DNA from 4 places in the Clostridium beijerinckii genome. Region 3 is predicted to be linked to each of the others. Evidence: riboswitches for the same ligand, from Rfam matches in the RefSeq annotation. Region 3 holds a riboswitch; each other region holds the start of a gene.
What was found. A riboswitch is a leader RNA that binds a small molecule or an ion and turns the genes downstream of it on or off. The one in region 3 is predicted to bind S-adenosylmethionine.
Positions count from the first base shown of each region.

Region 1: it holds a riboswitch for S-adenosylmethionine, as region 3 does, so the genes downstream of both, PZA12_RS01315 (trans-sulfuration enzyme family protein) here and PZA12_RS04500 (O-acetylhomoserine aminocarboxypropyltransferase/cysteine synthase family protein) in region 3, are expected to answer to the same signal.
Region 2: it holds a riboswitch for S-adenosylmethionine, as region 3 does, so the genes downstream of both, PZA12_RS03530 (methionine ABC transporter ATP-binding protein) here and PZA12_RS04500 (O-acetylhomoserine aminocarboxypropyltransferase/cysteine synthase family protein) in region 3, are expected to answer to the same signal.
Region 4: it holds a riboswitch for S-adenosylmethionine, as region 3 does, so the genes downstream of both, metK (methionine adenosyltransferase) here and PZA12_RS04500 (O-acetylhomoserine aminocarboxypropyltransferase/cysteine synthase family protein) in region 3, are expected to answer to the same signal.

Region 1 covers NZ_CP144906.1:262,679-265,835, reverse strand. Annotated here, with positions in the region: gene PZA12_RS01320 (trans-sulfuration enzyme family protein) at 1-197, opposite strand, end outside; gene PZA12_RS01315 (trans-sulfuration enzyme family protein) at 231-1,379, opposite strand; SAM riboswitch class I at 1,516-1,634, opposite strand; gene PZA12_RS01310 (ABC transporter permease) at 2,001-3,157, opposite strand, start outside.
Region 2 covers NZ_CP144906.1:722,067-725,223, forward strand. Annotated here, with positions in the region: gene PZA12_RS03525 (bifunctional metallophosphatase/5'-nucleotidase) at 1-1,201, shown strand, start outside; SAM riboswitch class I at 1,626-1,743, shown strand; gene PZA12_RS03530 (methionine ABC transporter ATP-binding protein) at 1,887-2,852, shown strand; gene PZA12_RS03535 (methionine ABC transporter permease) at 2,852-3,157, shown strand, end outside.
Region 3 covers NZ_CP144906.1:932,053-935,209, reverse strand. Annotated here, with positions in the region: gene PZA12_RS04505 (response regulator transcription factor) at 1-232, shown strand, start outside; gene PZA12_RS04500 (O-acetylhomoserine aminocarboxypropyltransferase/cysteine synthase family protein) at 424-1,713, opposite strand; SAM riboswitch class I at 1,913-2,026, opposite strand; gene PZA12_RS04495 (peroxiredoxin) at 2,259-2,726, shown strand; rRNA gene rrf (5S ribosomal RNA) at 2,796-2,912, opposite strand.
Region 4 covers NZ_CP144906.1:503,883-507,039, forward strand. Annotated here, with positions in the region: gene yyaC (spore protease YyaC) at 1-16, opposite strand, end outside; gene PZA12_RS02530 (hypothetical protein) at 117-521, shown strand; tRNA gene PZA12_RS02535 (tRNA-Tyr) at 681-765, shown strand; tRNA gene PZA12_RS02540 (tRNA-Val) at 775-850, shown strand; tRNA gene PZA12_RS02545 (tRNA-Thr) at 881-955, shown strand; tRNA gene PZA12_RS02550 (tRNA-Tyr) at 968-1,052, shown strand; tRNA gene PZA12_RS02555 (tRNA-Val) at 1,062-1,137, shown strand; tRNA gene PZA12_RS02560 (tRNA-Thr) at 1,168-1,242, shown strand; tRNA gene PZA12_RS02565 (tRNA-Tyr) at 1,255-1,339, shown strand; SAM riboswitch class I at 1,475-1,571, shown strand; gene metK (methionine adenosyltransferase) at 1,808-2,983, shown strand.

The DNA of each region.
Region 1 (3,157 bases), 670 kb from region 3:
TCACCACCTTCAAGTTCTGCAATTAATTTCTCTACCACATCTCTAGTTGGATTACCTGATCTTGCATAATCGTATTTTCCGAAATTCTCTATATCAAATTGGTGAAATGTTGATGTCTGATATATTGGAGTGCTTACTGATCCTGTTGTCGGATCTATATCTCCACTTGCATGTATTAATTTTGTTCCAAAATTCATATTTAACGCCCCATTCTATTTTAATTATAAATTTTATTTTCCTATAGCATTTTCCAGATCTTTTAGCAAATCTTCTACATTCTCTATTCCTACTGATAGCCTAAGCAGATATTCATCTACTCCAAGTCTTTGCTTAATTTCTTCCGGTATCTCTGAATGTGTTTGGGTAAATGGATATGTTATTAACGTCTCCACTCCCCCTAGACTCTCTGCAAATCTTATTACTTTAACTCTTTCTAAAATCTTGGCAACTAATTCTTTTTCTTTTACTCTAAACGATAATGTTGCCCCAAAACCTGTCGATTGTTTCTTATTTAATTCATAGCCCTCAAAACCTTCTAGACCTACATAATACACCTTTTCTACTTTAGGATTACCTTCTAAAAACTTAGCTATCTTAAGCGTATTCTCTTGTGACCTTTCCAACCTTATATGTAAAGTCTTTATACCTCTTAAAATTAACCATGAATCAAATGGAGATAAAGTTGCTCCTGTTGACATGTGAATTCTTCTGAGTTTTTCTAATATTTCTTCATCATTTACTACTATGAATCCTGCAAGTAAATCATGATGCCCACCTAAAAACTTTGTTCCACTATGAACCACTAAATCTGCTCCTAGTTCTAGCGGCCTTTGATAGTACGGAGTTAAGAAAGTATTATCCACAATTAACAGTAAATTATTTGTTTTTGTTATTTCTGCAACTGCTCTTATATCTGTTACCTTCATCATAGGGTTAGATGGCGTTTCTATAAGTATTGCCTTTGTATTTTCTTTTATAGAATTTAATATATTTTTAGTAACTGTAGTATCAATGAAGGTAGCTTCTAATCCAAAATCTCTAAAAATATCATCAAATAATCTATATGTCCCACCATATAAATCATCAGATAAGATTATATGATCTCCAGACTTAAATAAATGTATACAGGCTGTAATTGCTGCAACTCCTGACGAAAACCCTATCGCTGATTTTCCACCTTCTAAAACAGCTAATGTTTTTTCAGCTTCTTCTCTAGTTGGATTTTGAGCTCTTGCATAATCATATCCTGTGCTATTATTAAGGCCATGATGTTTAAATGTAGCTGCCTGATATATAGGAAAACTTATAGCACCCGTTTCTTTATCTCCACCTGATACTCCACTGACTGCAATTGTTTCAAAAGATTTTTTTAAAGTCATTATTTTGCCTCCTTAAATTTACTTTGCTTAATGCATTACTTATTGCTAATACCAGAGATAATATTAATAAAAAAGCCACTTCCAAAACAAGAAGTGACTTTGTAGTCATATTATAAGTTCTACCGAAACTTAATTCCTCTCATTTTTCAAGATATTCTCTTGCAGGATTTAGCACCAACGAAAAAATTTATATATAAAAATTTTTCAGGTTGCCGGGCTTCAAAGGGCCAGTCCCTCCACCACTCTTAATAAGATTAACTTATCCAGATATTTTTTTGTTAATACTAATTATACATAGTTACAGAGACTTGTCAATAATTATTAGTAAAAATATCGACTTTCTATGTAATTAGATTATTAAAGTTTTATTCCTATCTTAAAATTTATTCAGAATAAGAAAATAGATAGATATTTTAATTATTAATAAAATTAAAATATCTATCTTTCTTAATTTAACCTCTATAACATAAATTATACTTTACATATACGTTTTAAATAATACAATTCATTCATCATAGAATATCTAATTTTTACTATCCACTAGTTCAAAGTGAGCTTCGATGAATTAAACTTCTTAGAATATATATTCCTTATTTTTTATCTACTACTTTTTCATGCTGCTTACTCATATCTTAAGGCTTCAATCGGATCAAGACTTGCTGCTTTTTTAGCTGGATAGTATCCAAAAAACACACCAATTGCCATTGAAAAAGTGAAGCTTATTAAAATTGTTGGAATAGATATCGATATTGGTGATTTTAATACTATGCATGCAATTACTCCCATGCCTATTCCAAATATTATTCCTATCATTCCACCAATTGAACATATTATCACTGACTCAGTTATAAATTGCATCTTTATATGGCTGCTCTTAGCACCAAGGGCTTTTCGCGTTCCTATTTCCCTCGTTCTTTCCGTAACAGATACGAGCATTATATTCATTACTCCTATTCCACCTACAAGTAATGCTATGGCTGCAATTACTGCTACACCAAGGGATATCATATTAATCACTGACGTAAAAGACGCCGCTCGACTTTGATTATTAAAAACATCTATTGTCCAATTCTTATTGCTTTTATATAGCTTTTCCCCATATTTTTTCATGTCTTTTACAAGCTTTTGAGCATCAACATTTTGTTTAGGAGTAATAGTAAAGTATTGATAATTCTTGTTTTTTTGTGATGCTTTTTCTGTTGTTACAGGAATATATAAATCAGTAACTCTATCTTTTTCTGATGCCATACCACCCCCACCAAATAGTGAAGAATTTTCATATTCATATACCCCTACAATTGCATATGTTTCAACTTCATCTTTTGTATAAACCTTAATTTCTTTACCTAGTGGATCAGTCTTTCCTTTAAAGATATTATTAATAAGTTTATCAGAGACTATAGCAATTTTTTTCGCTCCTTTAAGATCTTTATCAGTGATAAATCTCCCACTAGTCAGTTTTACATTATTAACTTCTTTGTATCCCTCGTTTACTCCAATAGTATTTACATTAGCATATAAATATCCATCCCTTACCTTTCCCTGTCCTTTTGTCTCATCTATACTTACGCTGCTAATTCTATCCTTAAATATTTCTTTAAATGAGTCTATTTGCTCTGAAGATATAAGATCGCTATCTTCTGGCTGTTTACTTGGTCCATCATTAAATCCTGCAGAGGTTCCATCATCTTTTTTTTCAGTTAAGACAACTTCCATATTATTTGCACCCATGTTGTCCAACTCACTTGTTACTTTAGATGTAATTGCACCTCCAATAG
Region 2 (3,157 bases), 210 kb from region 3:
TATAGGTTTAGAAAATAAATGCATACCAAGTTGGGAAGATAAAAAACATTATGATGGATTGGTATTTAATGATCTTGTAGATGAATCTAAAAAGTGGGTTAAAGAAGTAAAAGCCAAGGGCGCAGATGTTGTTATAATATCAGCACATAGTGGTCAAGAGAGTGATGCAGATGTTATACCAGAAAATGAAATTAATGCAATAGCGACACAAGTTGATGGAATAGATGCAATTATGGCAGGTCACACACATTTAAAAGTAAATGATCTAACTAAGAAGAATCCAGAAGGTAAAGTTGTTCCAATAGTTGAGTCAACTAAGGGAGCTACAGGTTTGGCACAAGTGGATATGAACTTTGATGGAAATGCAAAGCTTATAGGAATTTCAACAAAAAACATTGTTATCGATAATAGCATAGTAGATGATCAGGAGATTGTCGATTTAATTAAACCTTATGAAGATACAACATTAAAATATGTAGATACAAAAATAGGAACTTCAACTGGAGAATTTACAGGAAGTGGACAGTTAACTGAGCCTACTGCAATTATGGAGCTCATTAATAAAGTACAAAAAGAAAGTGCTGGGACTCAATTATCAATTGCGGCACCATTAAGTTCTGGAGCATATATACCTCAAGGGGATGTTACAATAAAAGATATGATGGCAGTATATGTATTTGAAAACTTTTTGTATGGAGTAAAAATGACAGGAAAGCAATTGAAGGATTGGATGGAATATTCAGTTAGATATTATGCTCAAACAACAGGGGATAATGCAGCAGTAATAAAAGATCCAATATTAAATATTCCAGATTATAACTTGGATCAATTATATGGTGCAACATATGATATTGATTTAACACAGCCTGCATGTACTATCGGTAAGGAAACAGGAAGAGTAATATCAGGAAATAGAATAAAGAATTTAAAGGTTAATGGTGTTGAAGTAAAAGATTCAGATGAATTTACAGTTGCTATAAACAATTATAGATTTAATGGCGGTGGTGGTTTTATGAAGGCCGCTGGATTAAGTAATACTGATCCAAATATTATTGTCTATGATTCAGGAAAAGCACTTGGTGATGATGGCCAAGTGAGAAGCTTAATGACTAGCTACATTAAAAAACATGGAGAGATATCTCCAGATTGCTCAAATAATTGGGAGATACTGAATGTAGATAAACAGAAAAAAGCAGCTTAAGATATGAAGCAATTATTTTGAGGAATAAAATATATAAAGTGATTCTAGTAAAAATGAAGCCATGCACATAGATAGATTTATCTACATGTGTATGGTTTCAAATTTTATTGTAGAATATTTATTATTTTTTATGTTAATATTTTTATTAGCATAGATATTGATTTTGAATATTTGATAGAAATATATAGCATATGCAGCAGATTTAACAATATAAATATAAAATAATTTAATATTTATACTATAAACTTAAATTTATTAATTAATTTCGTAAAAAAATCTTGCAATATATGCAGAAAATATATATAATAAAACCAATCCGATTACAATACTTGGATTTGAAAGAGCAAAAGGTTATTCTATAGATTTTGACAAATTAAAAAAAGTTGTATATAATTAGGTCAAAGCTAAATTAAATAATCTGAATATCTTATCGAGAGCGGTGGAGGGACTGGCCCTTTGAAACCCGGCAACCGAAATATTATTTTTATTAAATGATATTTATATGGTGCTAATTCCAGCAGCTTTTAGCTGATAGATGAGAGGATAAATTTGTATGGTGTTTTATGCGCTAGAGATTTATTCTCTAGCGCTTTTGTTTTGAGGTGAACGTTAATAATCAAGTTAATTATTACATCACCTTAGTTATCCGGAAACTAACAAAACAAAGTCAAAGGAGGAAATGTGTTTGATAGAAATTAAAAATGTGGTAAAGAATTTTGGGGAAACACAAGTTATAAAAGATGTATCAATAAGCATTAAAGAGGGCGAAATTTATGGAATAATAGGGCACAGCGGAGCAGGAAAGTCAACATTATTAAGATGCATTAATGGACTTGAATCTTATGATGGAGGTTCAGTAAATGTAATGGGGAAAGAGGTTTCATCATTAGAAGGAAAAAGTCTTAGGGAATTTAGAAAAGATTTGGGGATGATTTTTCAAAATTTCAATCTTATGCAAAGAAAAAATGTTTTTGATAATGTTGCTCTTCCTCTTGAAGTGTGGGGGTACAACAAAAGTGAAATTAAGGACAAAGTATTAAGATTATTAGATTTAGTTGGATTAACAGACAAAAAGCTAAGCAAACCGTCAGAGCTTAGTGGTGGACAAAAACAAAGAGTAGCAATAGCAAGGGCATTAGCACTAGACCCTAAAATACTACTTTGTGATGAGGCTACTTCTGCCTTAGATCCTAAAATTACAAAAGATATTTTAGCGTTACTTTCTAAAATAAACAAAGAATTAGGGATTACGATAGTAATGGTAACTCATCAAATGGAAGTAATAAAAGAAGTTTGTGAAAAAGTTGCACTATTAGATGGTGGAAAAATAAAAGCAGAAGGAAGAGCAGAAGATTTATTCTTACAACCAGGAAAATCATTAAAGAAATTCTTAGGAGAAGAAGATGAAGGGATACTACCAGAAGAAGGTGTTAATATCAAGATATTCTTCCCAAGTGATTCTTCTGAAAATGCATTAATCACAAAGATGGCAAGGGAATTAGAAATAGATTTTTCTATAGTTTGGGGAAAACTTGAAAAATTTAGAAGCGAAGTATTAGGCGGGCTTGTAATAAATATCAGCGAAGATGATAAGGACAAGGTTATAAAGTACCTTGAAAATAAGGAAATCTTATTGGAGGTGATCGAATAATGAATCAGGTAATAGTAAAAGCTTTAATAGAAACTCTAGAGATGGTTTTTGCATCGACTATAGGTTCACTTATTTTAGGATTTATACCTGCAATAATATTAACAGTTACTGCAAAAGACGGATTAAGACCAAATAAAATAGTTTATACAATTTTAGATTTAGTAATTAATATATTAAGAAGTTTTCCAGTTATCATATTAATGGTAGCAATAATACCATTAACTAGATTTATTGCTGGTAAATCTATAGGTACAGAAGCAGCTATTGTTCCACTTACAATTGCAGCAGCACCATTTGTGGCAAGA
Region 3 (3,157 bases):
ATATATAAGTAAGATTTTTAAAAAATATACTGGAGTAACTCCTATAAAATATATAACTAGAATTCGCATTAATGAAGCCAAACAGCTTTTAATTAATCAGCCTGACTTGGAAATAAAAAAGGTGGGTGAATTAATTGGTTATAAAGATGCCTTCTATTTTAGCAGAGTATTTAAATCTAATGTAGGTGTGTATCCTAGCGACTATAGAATAAAACATTTAAATTATAACTAATAATTCTATATTGTTCTCATAATATTGTATTTTACACCATATTAATTACTATCATGAATTTATCACTCCAAAGAAAAATAGAAGGCAAACTCTCATATTGACTGTTTGCCTTCTGCCTCTTAAGTAACTAACCAAAAACTTTTTCTTAGAACTAAGTTGAATAATTATTTTTTTTATTAACTAAATGATTCCTAACTTTCAAATGCTTGAGATAAGTCATAAATTATATCATCAATATGTTCTGTTCCTATTGAAAGACGGATTGTATTTGGTTTAATTCCTGACTCTGCTAGTTCAGTTTCATTCATTTGAGAATGTGTTGTACTAGCTGGGTGAATTACTAATGATTTAACATCAGCTACATTTGCAAGTAGTGAGAATATTTGTAGTTTATCAATAAATTCCTGTGCTTCCTTTGCTCCACCCTTAATTTCAAATGTGAATATAGAACCTGCTCCCTTAGGGAAATATTTTTTATATAAAGCATTATCAGCGCTCTCTGGTAGCGATGGATGATTAACACTTTCAACCTTTGGATGATTCTTTAAAAATTCTACAACTTTTAAAGCATTCTCAACATGACGTTCAACTCTAAGTGAAAGAGTTTCTAAACCTTGTAATAATATAAATGCATTAAATGGACTTATGCATGCACCCGTATCTCTTAATAAAATAGCACGAATTCTTGTCACATATGCGGCAGCCCCAACTGCTTCTGCGAACTTAATTCCATGATAACTTGGATCTGCTTCTGATAATTGTGGGAACTTTCCTGAACCTATCCAGTCAAACTTTCCTGAGTCCACAATAACTCCACCTAATGATGTACCATGCCCCCCAATAAATTTAGTTGCTGAATGAACAACTATATCTGCTCCATGTTCAATCGGTCTAAATAAGTATGGTGTTCCAAATGTATTGTCCACTATTAGTGGTATTTTATGCTTATGTGCAATTTCTGCTAATGCTTCAACATCTAAAATATTTGAGTTTGGATTTCCAAGTGATTCGATTAAAATTGCTTTGGTATTATCTTGAATTGCATTTTCAAAATTTGATAGGTCAGATGGATCTACAAATGTTGTTGTAACACCGTTTGTAGGAAACGTATGTGCTAACAAATTATAAGATCCTCCATATATAGTTTTTTCTGCAACTATGTGATCACCAGCTTTAGTTATATTTTGCAATGCATATGTTATTGCTGCTGCTCCAGATGCTACCGCAAGAGCTGCTACTCCACCTTCCAAAGCTGCAACACGTTTTTCAAAAACATCTTGTGTTGAATTTGTTAAACGACCATATATATTTCCAGCATCAGCTAGTCCAAATCTTGCTGCTGCATGTGCAGAATTTTTAAATACATATGAAGTTGTTTGGTAAATTGGCACTGCTCTAGAATCTGTTGCTGAATCAGGTTGTTCTTGCCCTACATGAAGTTGAAGTGTTTCAAATTTTAATTTTCTTTCTTGATTACTCATAATTTGTTGCCCCCATTTTATATAATTTTTATTTTTAATATATTTACTATGATTTGTACGTTACCCTAATTTTCTAGATATTATATTTAGCTTTGAATTTGATTTTTATCACGATCCTAGAGAAATATACAAATAATTAGACATTTAGATAATAAAAGAGCTACTTTCTAGATAAGAAAGTAGCAAAAAAATATGTACATTCTTATCTTTCAGATAAAATATCTGCAGGAATTAGCACCTTAAATTAAAATAGATTTTTAATTCAGGTTGCTAGGCATCATAGGGCCAGTCCCTCCGCCTTTCTTGATAAAAATTATTATATTATATTATTCTTAGTTGTTTACTATGATATAAAGTATACATTTTATTGTTATATATGTCAACAGTATTTTAAATTTTGCATCTATTTTTTATCAATTAGTTATTTTATCTAGAATTCCCAGTTATATATTCTAAATAAACCCAGTCGCAATATTTCTTTTCTACTTTACAAATATTTAATCTTGATAGATAATAATTATTATAAAAGACATGGAGGTATTAAAATGGAAAGTTTAACTTTAGAAGAAGGAATGAAAGCTCCTGATTTTACATTAGTAGGATCTGATAAAAAAGAACATAAATTAAGTGATTATTTAAATAAAAAAGTCATCTTGTATTTTTATCCTAAAGATAATACTCCTGGCTGTTCACAAGAAGCACAAGATTTTAAAAATGGTTTGGATGATTTTGAAATGAAAAATGCTGTTATTTTAGGTATAAGCAGAGATTCTCTAACGTCTCATGATAAATTTATTGCAAAATATAAATTGCCCTTCATTCTTCTTTCAGATGAAAAAGAGGAGGTATGTAATCTCTACGGCGTATTAAAGGAAAAAAATATGTTTGGGAAGAAATCCATAGGTATTGAAAGAAGTACATTCGTAATAGATGAAAATGGGATTATATCAAAGATTTATAGGAAGGTTAAGGTTACAGGACATATAGAACAATTAAAATGTTCTATACAATAATTTAATTATTTAAAATATTTTATGATAATAAATAAAAAAAGATAGTTATTACAACTATCTTTTTTGCTTACCTCGCAACGTCCTACTCTGCCACACAGTCTCCCATGCAGTACCATCGGCGCTATAGACCTTAACTTTCCTGTTCGGAATGGGAAGGAGTGTTACCTCTATGCCATCATCACGAGATTAAGTGAGTTCCCAAATCTATAATTTGGTCGAACGAACTTATGCAAATCACTTTTGCGATTTGTATTCCTTATTCGTGTAAATTAGTACTCAGCGAACGAATGTGAGTCGAGTTTCCTTTGAAAAAAGACTCTTAGTTTACGCTTATACTACAATTACATTAATCTATTACTGTAATTATTCCTTTTTGAAAAAACTTTGTTCTTTCAAAATTGCACACAGTTTCTTTAATGTATATTACAACT
Region 4 (3,157 bases), 430 kb from region 3:
TATCTGGCTTGCTCAAGGGACATATACCTCCTTTATAAAATATATATATGAGTAATTAACAGAAGATAGTATAAAAAAATATTTTTTGGAAATTAATAGTAAATGAGGAGGTGCCTATGAAAAAATTTTTAATATATTTAGTTTTAGTTCCTACAATAATAATAAATATGTATTTTCTGTTATATTGGCAACCGCAAGATGAAAATTCTGCAAAAGAAGTTGTTGTACAAGAAAATGTTTCATATTCGAAGCCATTATATAAAATGAATAAGGAAAAGGCGTTAAGTCAATTATCTACAGATAATAAAAAGGAACTTGAAAAGATAATAAAAAAATTATCTGCATTTGATATAGGTAAAATAAAAGAATATTATGAGGATACTAATGATAATGAAAGCCTAATAGAAATATTTAGTCTCTTAAAAAAGAGATTAACAACAGAAGATTATAAGAAAATTCAAGAAATATCATCTTCCTTTTTAGATATACAAGAGATTAACAAAAGAATAAAAAATAATTAAGATTACTATATTAAATGAGAGTATATTGTAGAAAATGAGAGCAATATGAATTTAAATTACATATATGGGTGTATATTGGAGTTGAAATAAAATCGCTTTACCGATATACTAATCATTGTTGACCGACAAATGAGGCAACAAGATATAAAAAATAAATACGGAGGAATTCCCGAGAGGCCAAAGGGGGCAGACTGTAAATCTGTTACGTTTCGTTTCGATGGTTCGAATCCATCTTCCTCCACCAATTTATAATGGGCGCATAGCTCAGCTGGGAGAGCACCTGCCTTACAAGCAGGGGGTCACAGGTTCGAGCCCTGTTGTGCCCACCATTATAAAAATGCTAAATCTAATTAATATATGCTGGCATGGCTCAACGGTAGAGCAGCTGACTTGTAATCAGCAGGTTGTAGGTTCGATTCCTATTGCCAGCTCCAATAAAATAATACGGAGGAATTCCCGAGAGGCCAAAGGGGGCAGACTGTAAATCTGTTACGTTTCGTTTCGATGGTTCGAATCCATCTTCCTCCACCAATTTATAATGGGCGCATAGCTCAGCTGGGAGAGCACCTGCCTTACAAGCAGGGGGTCACAGGTTCGAGCCCTGTTGTGCCCACCATTATAAAAATGCTAAATCTAATTAATATATGCTGGCATGGCTCAACGGTAGAGCAGCTGACTTGTAATCAGCAGGTTGTAGGTTCGATTCCTATTGCCAGCTCCAATAAAATAATGCGGAGGAATTCCCGAGAGGCCAAAGGGGGCAGACTGTAAATCTGTTACGTTTCGTTTCGATGGTTCGAATCCATCTTCCTCCACCAATAAAGAATAAACTTAAGTTTATTCTTTTTTATTTTTTATTTAAAATGAAAAATAAATGATGGAAAAAGTAGATTCATAATGTTGACTAATTGTACCGCATATGATAAAATACTTTTGAAAATTGAATTATGTTACTCTTATCAAGAGAGGTGGAGGGAAAGGGCCCTGTGAAACCCGGCAACCTGTATTATATAAGGTGCCAATTCCTGTAGAGTTTCTACAAGATAAGAAAATGATTGCTAAATTGCGCTCTTCTTATCGAAGAGCTTTTTTATTTTTTTAAGTTTGCGCATGCTTAAATTATAAAAGAAACAATTAATAAAATAGTTTAACTATTATTTATTGTATTTAAATAAGGTAAAGCTTTTATAAACGAGTACTATTCTATAAAACTATGTATAGTTTTTAATAAAATAATTTTATTCGTGAAGATAATTATAATATTTAAATCTAAGGAGAGAAAAGATATGAGAAGATTATTTACTTCAGAATCAGTTACAGAGGGACATCCTGATAAAATGTGTGACCAAATTTCAGATGCTATACTAGACGCTATTCTATCTAAAGATCCAATGGCTAGAGTTGCTTGTGAAACTTGCACAACAACAGGTATGGTTATGGTAATGGGAGAGATAACAACAAATTGTTATGTTGACATTCCTAAGGTAGTTAGAGAAACAGTAAGAGAAATTGGATATGATAGAGCAAAATTTGGATTTGACTGTGATACATGTTCAGTTCTTACATCGATAGATGAACAATCTGCAGATATAGCTATGGGTGTAGATGAAGCATTTGAGTCAAAAAAAGGTGAAAAAGATGAAGTAGAAGCAGTTGGTGCTGGAGACCAAGGAATGATGTTTGGTTTTGCAACTAATGAAACTGAAGATTTTATGCCGCTTCCAGTATATATGGCTCATAAATTATCAAGAAGACTTACAGAGGTAAGAAAGAATGGTACATTAAGTTACTTAAGACCAGATGGTAAAACTCAAGTAACAGTTGAATATGAAGATAATGTGCCAAAGAGAATTGATACTATAGTTATATCAACACAACATGATGAGAAAGTTACTTTAGAGCAAATTCAGGAAGATCTTAAGAAGTTTGTTATAGATGCTGTTGTACCAGCAGAATTATTGGACAGTGAGACAAGATATTTCATAAATCCAACTGGAAGATTCGTTGTTGGAGGACCTCAAGGGGATTCAGGATTAACAGGAAGAAAGATAATAGTTGATACTTATGGTGGATATGGCAGACACGGTGGTGGAGCTTTCTCAGGTAAAGATCCAACTAAAGTTGATAGATCAGCTGCATATGCTGCAAGATGGGTTGCTAAGAATTTAGTTGCAGCTGGTGTTGCAGATAAGCTAGAAATTCAATTAGCATATGCAATTGGTGTTGCAAAGCCAGTTTCAATTGAAGTTGAAACATTTGGAACAGGAAAAGTAGATGAAGATAAGATTGTTGAAGTAGTAGAGAAAGTATTTGATTTAAGACCAGGAGCTATAATTAGAGATCTTGACTTAAGAAGACCTATCTATAAGCAAACTGCTGCATATGGACATTTTGGAAGAAATGATCTTAACTTACCATGGGAACAATTAAATAAAGTAGATGAAATAAGAAAAAATCTATAAGATAATTCTTAAGTGAATTTTTATTATCAAGATTTGTATATATAATAAAAGTTTTTGTAGAATGGTAAAAAGTCGTCTTAAATATAGACGGCTTTTTATTATGGAGAAATTTATAATTATATATAGGCAAGTATAGGAAAAGATTATGAGCTATAAATGATTAGTTTTAAATTG